2 regions of the Pseudovibrio sp. FO-BEG1 genome follow, and region 2 is predicted to be linked to the other one. Evidence: riboswitches for the same ligand, from Rfam matches in the RefSeq annotation. Region 2 holds a riboswitch; the other holds the start of a gene.
What was found. Region 2 has a riboswitch for thiamine pyrophosphate ahead of thiC (phosphomethylpyrimidine synthase ThiC). Riboswitches for the same ligand answer to the same signal wherever they lie in the genome.

Region 1 (3,336 bases), 1.4 Mb from region 2:
AATGCAAAGCCCTCTCTGACGGCGAGTACAACGCCATCTATGCGGCTTTTGAGAAGTACATCCTCAGCGATCTGGCGCAGCACGAAGCGGTGAAGGATGCAGCGCAATAACGGCATTTGGCCTACAAATAAAAAGAGCCCCCGAAACTCGGAGGCTCAGAAAATGGTTTAGACCTATAACGGTTAGCGCAGTTCAACCGCGTAGGTTTCCACTGGAGGCGCTGTTTTAATGAGCCCCTGCTCAATCAGGAAGTTCGCGAAGCGCTCATAGCGACCGATATCCAAAGCTGCCGGACGGCTCGCAAAACGTGGCAGAGTATCTGCCCAGGCGCGCTTGTTCAGCTCATCATCAAGGTTCGGATAGACCTCAAGGAAGCTCTTCCAGGAGTCCTGAGGATTGTTCAGCAGATAAACAGTTGCCGCTTCAATTGCGCTGATGAACTTCTTCAGGCGTGGATCATCCAGCTTGTCCTTGTGAGCAACATAGATCAGCTCATCATAAACCGGCACACCATTTTCTTCCGGATAGAACGCACGACCTTTCGCGCCTTCAATTTCCATCTGGTTTAGCTCAAAGTTACGGTAACCACCAATCACCGCATCAACCTGTCCCGCCATCAAGGAAGGAGACAGCGAGAAGTTCACGTTGATCAGCTCAACATCATCAGAACTCAGGCCAGCATTGGAGAGCATCTTGCCCAGCATGGCACTTTCAAAGCCGGACGTGGAGTAGCCGATGCGCTTGCCCTTGAGGTCTGCAATCTCCTTGATCGGCCCATCTTCCAGCACGATCAGCGTGTTCAGCGGCGTGGAAACCAACGTGCCGATGCGCATAAGCGGCATGCCTTCATCGATCTGCGGATGCAGCGTCTGCTGATAGGAGATTGCAATATCCCCCTGCCCGGCAGCAACCAACTTTGGTGGCATGGAAGGATCAGCCGGTTCAATCAGCTCAACATCAAGCCCTTCCTTCTCAAAGAAGCCCCGTGCCTTCGCAACCACAATCGGAGCATGGTCCGGGTTCGCAAACCAATCGAGCAGCACAGTCAGCTTGTCCGCAGCCTGCACCTGAAGAGTGCTCGCAAGCATCGCTGCACCAAACAGCATACCTAGTTTTTTCATAAGGTTACGTCCTCATACTCTGAGATCTAGATCTCTTTCTGCCAATAGATCATCCGAGAAGTGGCGAACTCAACAACTGCCCTCAGGCTCAACACCATCACCGCAAGCAAGATCAGCGCTGCAAACATGGTCGCTGTTTGCATGCGTGCGTTGGATTGCAACATGATGAAAGCCAGCCCTCCCTTAGCACCAACCCATTCTCCAACCACCGCACCAATCGGCGCGAACACCGCCGCAATCCGCATGCCTGATGCCAGAGACGGCATCGCAGCAGGAATGCGGATGTAACGGAGCATTTGCCAGCGATTAAGGCCATGCAGCTTACCAAGGTCAAGCAAGGACTGATCCGTCCTCCGTAACCCGTCAAAAAACGTTGAGGTCACGGAAAAGAAGATCACAATCACAGCCATCACCACCTTGGACGCAAGCCCAAAGCCGAACCACAGCACCAGAAGCGGTGCAATCGCAAACACAGGAAGAGATTGAGTAGCTGCAATCGGAGGCAGCAGAAACAGGCGCACCCGGCGAGACATCGACAGCAAGATAGCAAGCGAAGCCCCGGCACTCACACCAAAGAGAAAGCCGAGAACGGTCTCATAGGCGGTAATGCCTGCATGATGCAGCAGGAAAGCACCCTGATTGAGAAAAGCGGTAAACACCGCCGCCGGACCTGGCAATAGAAACGGAGGAAACTCTCCAATCCGAACCACAATTTCCCAAATGGCGACAAACAGCAAAATCCCGAAAAGACTTCGCAGAATTCGTATTAAAGCTCGCTTCAGCATGTCATTTCCCAACAATGGTATTGGGCATCACAAACAGGCGGAAGAACGGAGCTCAGATTGGCTCTCTGGGAATTTTCGACACAGGACCTCCAACTACAAACTGCAGATATGGAGATCCGGGAAGAATGGCTCAGGTCCCGTCCCTTCGCCGGCATTACCCGGATCAGGTTCAAAGGGTTTAGCTCGTGGCAATCTCAGCTTTTCGTCAAGAAAAGCACCCCTCGGAATGGCAAGGACCATGCGCGTTTCTACGGGAGTTTGCAAGCAGATTTTCTGAGGCCGGGGGACAACGCCATGAAAAAAGGCCCCAGCTCCAACAGAGCCAAGGCCTTCTAAAATCGATCTAACTTGCTGAAATCAGCTCACTTCCAGCTCTTGATTGCCTGAGCGACAACCTTGTTGCCAGTTGTACCTTTTTCAAAGGTCAGCATTGCGCGGCGGCCGCTGTTATACAGCAGCGGAACATCAATCCATTCACGCTCAGCAAGACGCTGCAGGTTCTTTGCCTTCTCTTCATTGCTGTCAGAAAGAGCAATCCAGAAGAGTGTGTCAGAAACCTTTACAGCAGCCCCATCCAACGGATCACCAGCTTCGGATTCAGTCTTCTTCAGGATCAGGCCAGGCACTTTCTCAACGCCCTTGCCGTCAAACCCTTCCGGGAAGATGAAGTTCAATTCCAGCAGATGGCTCGCTGGCAGGGACTGGTCGCTGTTCGGCTTCAGCGTCATCTCAACAGAGAGATTTCGCGATGGAAGCGTCGCAACAGCTTTGATGACGGAGGTTCCATTGACCTCATCCAGCGTCCAGACCACGTTACCGCGAGAAGCAGAACCAGCTGCACCCGGTGTCAAAGCTTCTTCATAAAGAATGCTCTGCTGTGCCACTGGAGAAATCTCGGACTCGGTGCCGATGGTCTCTGCCGGTGGAACTGAGTTCGTCTCGACACCCGCTGTCTGCGGCTCAGGCTCCTTAGCCGGCAGCACCTGAGGTGCAGCACTATCATCAGTGGATGCGGAAGGTGCCGGATCAACACTGCGAACCACAGTTGGTGCAGGTGCACTTTCTGCTGGTGCCGCGCTGGAAGAGTTCCGGGTAATCCGTGTTGTCGTCACCGGTGTTGCATCTGGAGAAACTTTAGCTCCTTCATCAGATGGCAACAAACGATCAGTGTTCTTCTTAGGCGCACGTTCAGGCTGAACCCGAAGTGGTTCATCTTCACCTGTTGGTGCGCTCTCTGGCTCTCCGGTCTCGCTGGTTTCAGCTGGCAGGATCAGAGAGAGAATGGCCTCGCGCTGGCTGTAAACGCCTGCAGTCACACCCAGAATGATCAGGATGATAACAATCATGCCGACAATGCCGGATGTATTGGAAGGCTTCAGACCCTCCTCCTGCTCAATCGCGTCCCCTACGCGCTGTGCAACCACAGGCTT
Region 2 (3,336 bases):
ACCACCTTCACGGAACTTGGCCGCCATCGCTTCCATGCCTTCTTTCTGAGCTTCAGCCCGAATGTCATGAGAAATCCGCATAGAGCAGAACTTTGGCCCACACATAGAGCAGAAATGCGCCACTTTGTGCGCATCCTTCGGCAAGGTCTCATCATGGAAGTTGCGGGCTGTTTCTGGATCGAGGGACAGGTTGAACTGATCCTCCCAACGGAACTCAAAGCGCGCACGGGATAGTGCATCATCTCGTCGCTGAGCACCCGGCAATCCCTTGGCAAGATCAGCAGCATGAGCGGCAATCTTGTAGGTGATCACGCCAGTCTTCACGTCATCTCGGTCGGGCAGCCCCAGATGCTCCTTCGGCGTCACATAACAAAGCATGGCACAGCCAAACCACCCAATCATCGCCGCGCCAATGCCAGAGGTGATGTGATCGTAACCGGGAGCGATATCTGTGGTGAGAGGGCCAAGTGTGTAGAATGGAGCCTCATGGCAGCATTCCAGCTGCTTATCCATGTTCTCCTTGATCTTATGCATGGCTACATGGCCCGGACCTTCGATCATCACCTGACAATCCTTGGCCCAAGCAATCTTGGTCAGCTCACCAAGCGTTTCCAGCTCAGCAAACTGAGCCTCATCATTCGCATCCGCAATGGAACCTGGACGCAAACCATCACCAAGGGAGAAGGCCACATCATACTGGCGGCAGATATCGCAGATCTCCGCAAAGTGCTCATAAAGGAAGCTTTCCTTGTGATGATGCAGACACCACTTGGCCATGATGGAGCCGCCACGAGAAACAATGCCTGTCACGCGATTAACGGTCATCGGCACCATATGCAGGCGCACACCAGCGTGGATGGTGAAGTAATCAACCCCTTGCTCAGCCTGCTCAATCAGTGTGTCGCGAAAAATCTCCCAAGTCAGATCCTCAGCAATACCATTTACTTTCTCAAGTGCCTGATAAAGCGGAACCGTCCCAATCGGCACTGGACTGTTGCGGATGATCCACTCGCGCGTATTGTGAATGTTGCGACCTGTCGAAAGATCCATCACGGTATCTGCGCCCCATCGGATTGCCCAAACCATCTTGTCCACTTCCTCCTCCATGGAGGAGGTGACAGCGGACGTGCCCATATTGGCGTTGATCTTCACCAAAAAGTTCCGGCCAATAATCATCGGCTCGCTCTCTGGGTGATTGATGTTGGAGGGGATAATTGCACGACCTGCGGCGACCTCATCTCGAACAAACTCCGGCGTCACATAATCAGGAATGCTTGCGCCCCAGTCATTGCCGGAACGTTCCTCGGCAACGGCCTCACGCATCTGGTTCTCGCGGATAGCAACAAACTCCATCTCCGGCGTGATAATGCCTGCGCGGGCATAAGCCAGCTGTGTCACAGCCTTGCCGTCCTTGCCACGCAGCGGCTGCGGCTTCACCGGAAATTCGGCAACCAACCGCTCACCCTGCGCGAAACCGTTGTCTTCTGGTTTGATCTCACGACCTTCATAAACTTCCACATCTCCGCGAGCCTTGATCCACTTGCGCCGTACTGTTGGCAGACCTTCGGAAATACTGGTTGTGACAGCAGGATCAGTGTAGGGGCCGGAGCTGTCATAGACTGGCAACGGTGGTTCGCCTGCAGTTGGATGGACGCTGATTTCGCGCATCGGTACTCGCACGTCTTTATGCAAATGACCGCTCACGTAGATCTTGCGTGACGCAGGCAAGGAGCCTGTGGTGATGGATGGCTTTGGGCTAGTCATAATGGTGCTCCTCAAGTTCATAACTCGAAAGACACCAGATGAGTTTTGGCTGGGAAACCGCAGGAAGATTTCCTGCTGAGTGGATCGCGGTGGATACAATACCCCTGATAACAGGCCGCGCGACCCGTGCTTCCTACGCCAGTATCAACTGGGTCAGGTTCAAAGGGTCGCGTCGCCGAGCTTGCGCTCTGTCAGCCTCTCAGTCTCCTAGGTGAGACTCCCCTGCATACGTGTTTTTGCTAGACCTATTAGAAGGGCCTGTCAAGGCAGGTTCGGTTCAGGTGAGGTTCAGAAATCTTCTGTAATTTGGCTTGGGTGAGAGGGGAGTTGTTGGCCCTTATTGGATTTTGAGGTTTGCGCACCTATCTCTCATCTAAGAATTTCACTTCTGGATATCGCAACTAATAATATCAACGAATGCCTGAAACCTCTTCTCTCCCGTCTGTTCTTGCCGGCCCTATTCTGCGGCGATTAGAAACCACCCGTCTCACCTTCTGGCTCGCTGTCCGCGCACCGGCAGATGTAAAGCTGGAGCTACTGCCCCAAGACGGTGATCCGCAAACCTATGAGCTTTCCAAAAAGCAGGCAGAGGTGAACCTGATTTCGGCAGGCACGCACCTCCATTACCTGTTGATCGACCTTCCGCTCCATCAGCCGCTGCCACAGGATGTCTGGGTAAACTATCGCCTATCTTTGCGCATGGCAGATAATGAGGCAGCAGGCTGGCAAGATCACACGGCTTGGGCACCTGATCTCTGTTATGAAGGTCAATCGCTTCCCGGCTTCCTTCTCAGCTCCAAGGTGTCTTCGCTTCTGCACGGCTCTTGCCGCAAACCACATCACGATTCTGGTGATGGCTTGGTCGCTGCGGACCAGTTTTTGGCAAAGCATATTGCATCGAATGGCGGGACCAAGATTGATCAGGAGAAATGGCCCGCTGCTTTGGTGATGAGCGGTGACCAGATTTACTCTGATGACGTTGCTGGCCCAATGCTGCGAGCAATCCATTCACTTATCGAAAAGCTTGGCATTACAGAAGAGCAGTTGAGTGGCTTGGAAAGCAAGATCCCTGACGCTGCATCAGATCTGTATAGCCATGGTGATACCTACTACCGACGTGAGAAGTTTCTGCCCAATCTGGAGAAGAACCGGAAGCTCTGGGTCGTCTTGTTCGGTGGTGTCGAAAAACCAATTTTTACGGCTGACCATGCTCACAACCACCTGATTACACTTGCTGAATTTCTGGCAATGTATCTGCTTGTCTGGTCCCCCGCAGCTTGGGATTTGGTTGAGACAGATAAACCTGAGGGTCTAACACCTGAAGAAACAGAGCTTTATGAGACTGAGCAGGAAATCCTGAAGGACTTTGTCTCAGGCCTCAGTCAGGTCCGAAGGCTCTTTGCGCATTTGCCTGTCGCGATGATCTTTGATGATCACGATGTCACGGACGACTGGAACCTCAATCGTGATTGGGAAGAGACCGCCTACGGTCACCCATTCTCCCGCCGCATCATCGGTAATGCCCTGTGCGCCTACATGCTCAATCAGGGCTGGGGCAACAAACCGGAAGCT

Region 1: another riboswitch for thiamine pyrophosphate. It lies ahead of PSE_RS22655 (ABC transporter permease); the one in region 2 lies ahead of thiC (phosphomethylpyrimidine synthase ThiC).

The regions. Positions count from the first base shown of each region.
Region 1 covers NC_016642.1:5,041,212-5,044,547, forward strand. Annotated here, with positions in the region: gene PSE_RS22645 (adenylate/guanylate cyclase domain-containing protein) at 1-110, shown strand, start outside; gene PSE_RS22650 (ABC transporter substrate-binding protein) at 183-1,121, opposite strand; gene PSE_RS22655 (ABC transporter permease) at 1,148-1,858, opposite strand; TPP riboswitch at 2,030-2,138, opposite strand; gene PSE_RS22665 (hypothetical protein) at 2,269-3,336, opposite strand, start outside.
Region 2 covers NC_016642.1:952,260-955,595, forward strand. Annotated here, with positions in the region: gene thiC (phosphomethylpyrimidine synthase ThiC) at 1-1,764, opposite strand, end outside; TPP riboswitch at 1,878-1,998, opposite strand; gene PSE_RS04445 (hypothetical protein) at 2,182-3,336, shown strand, end outside.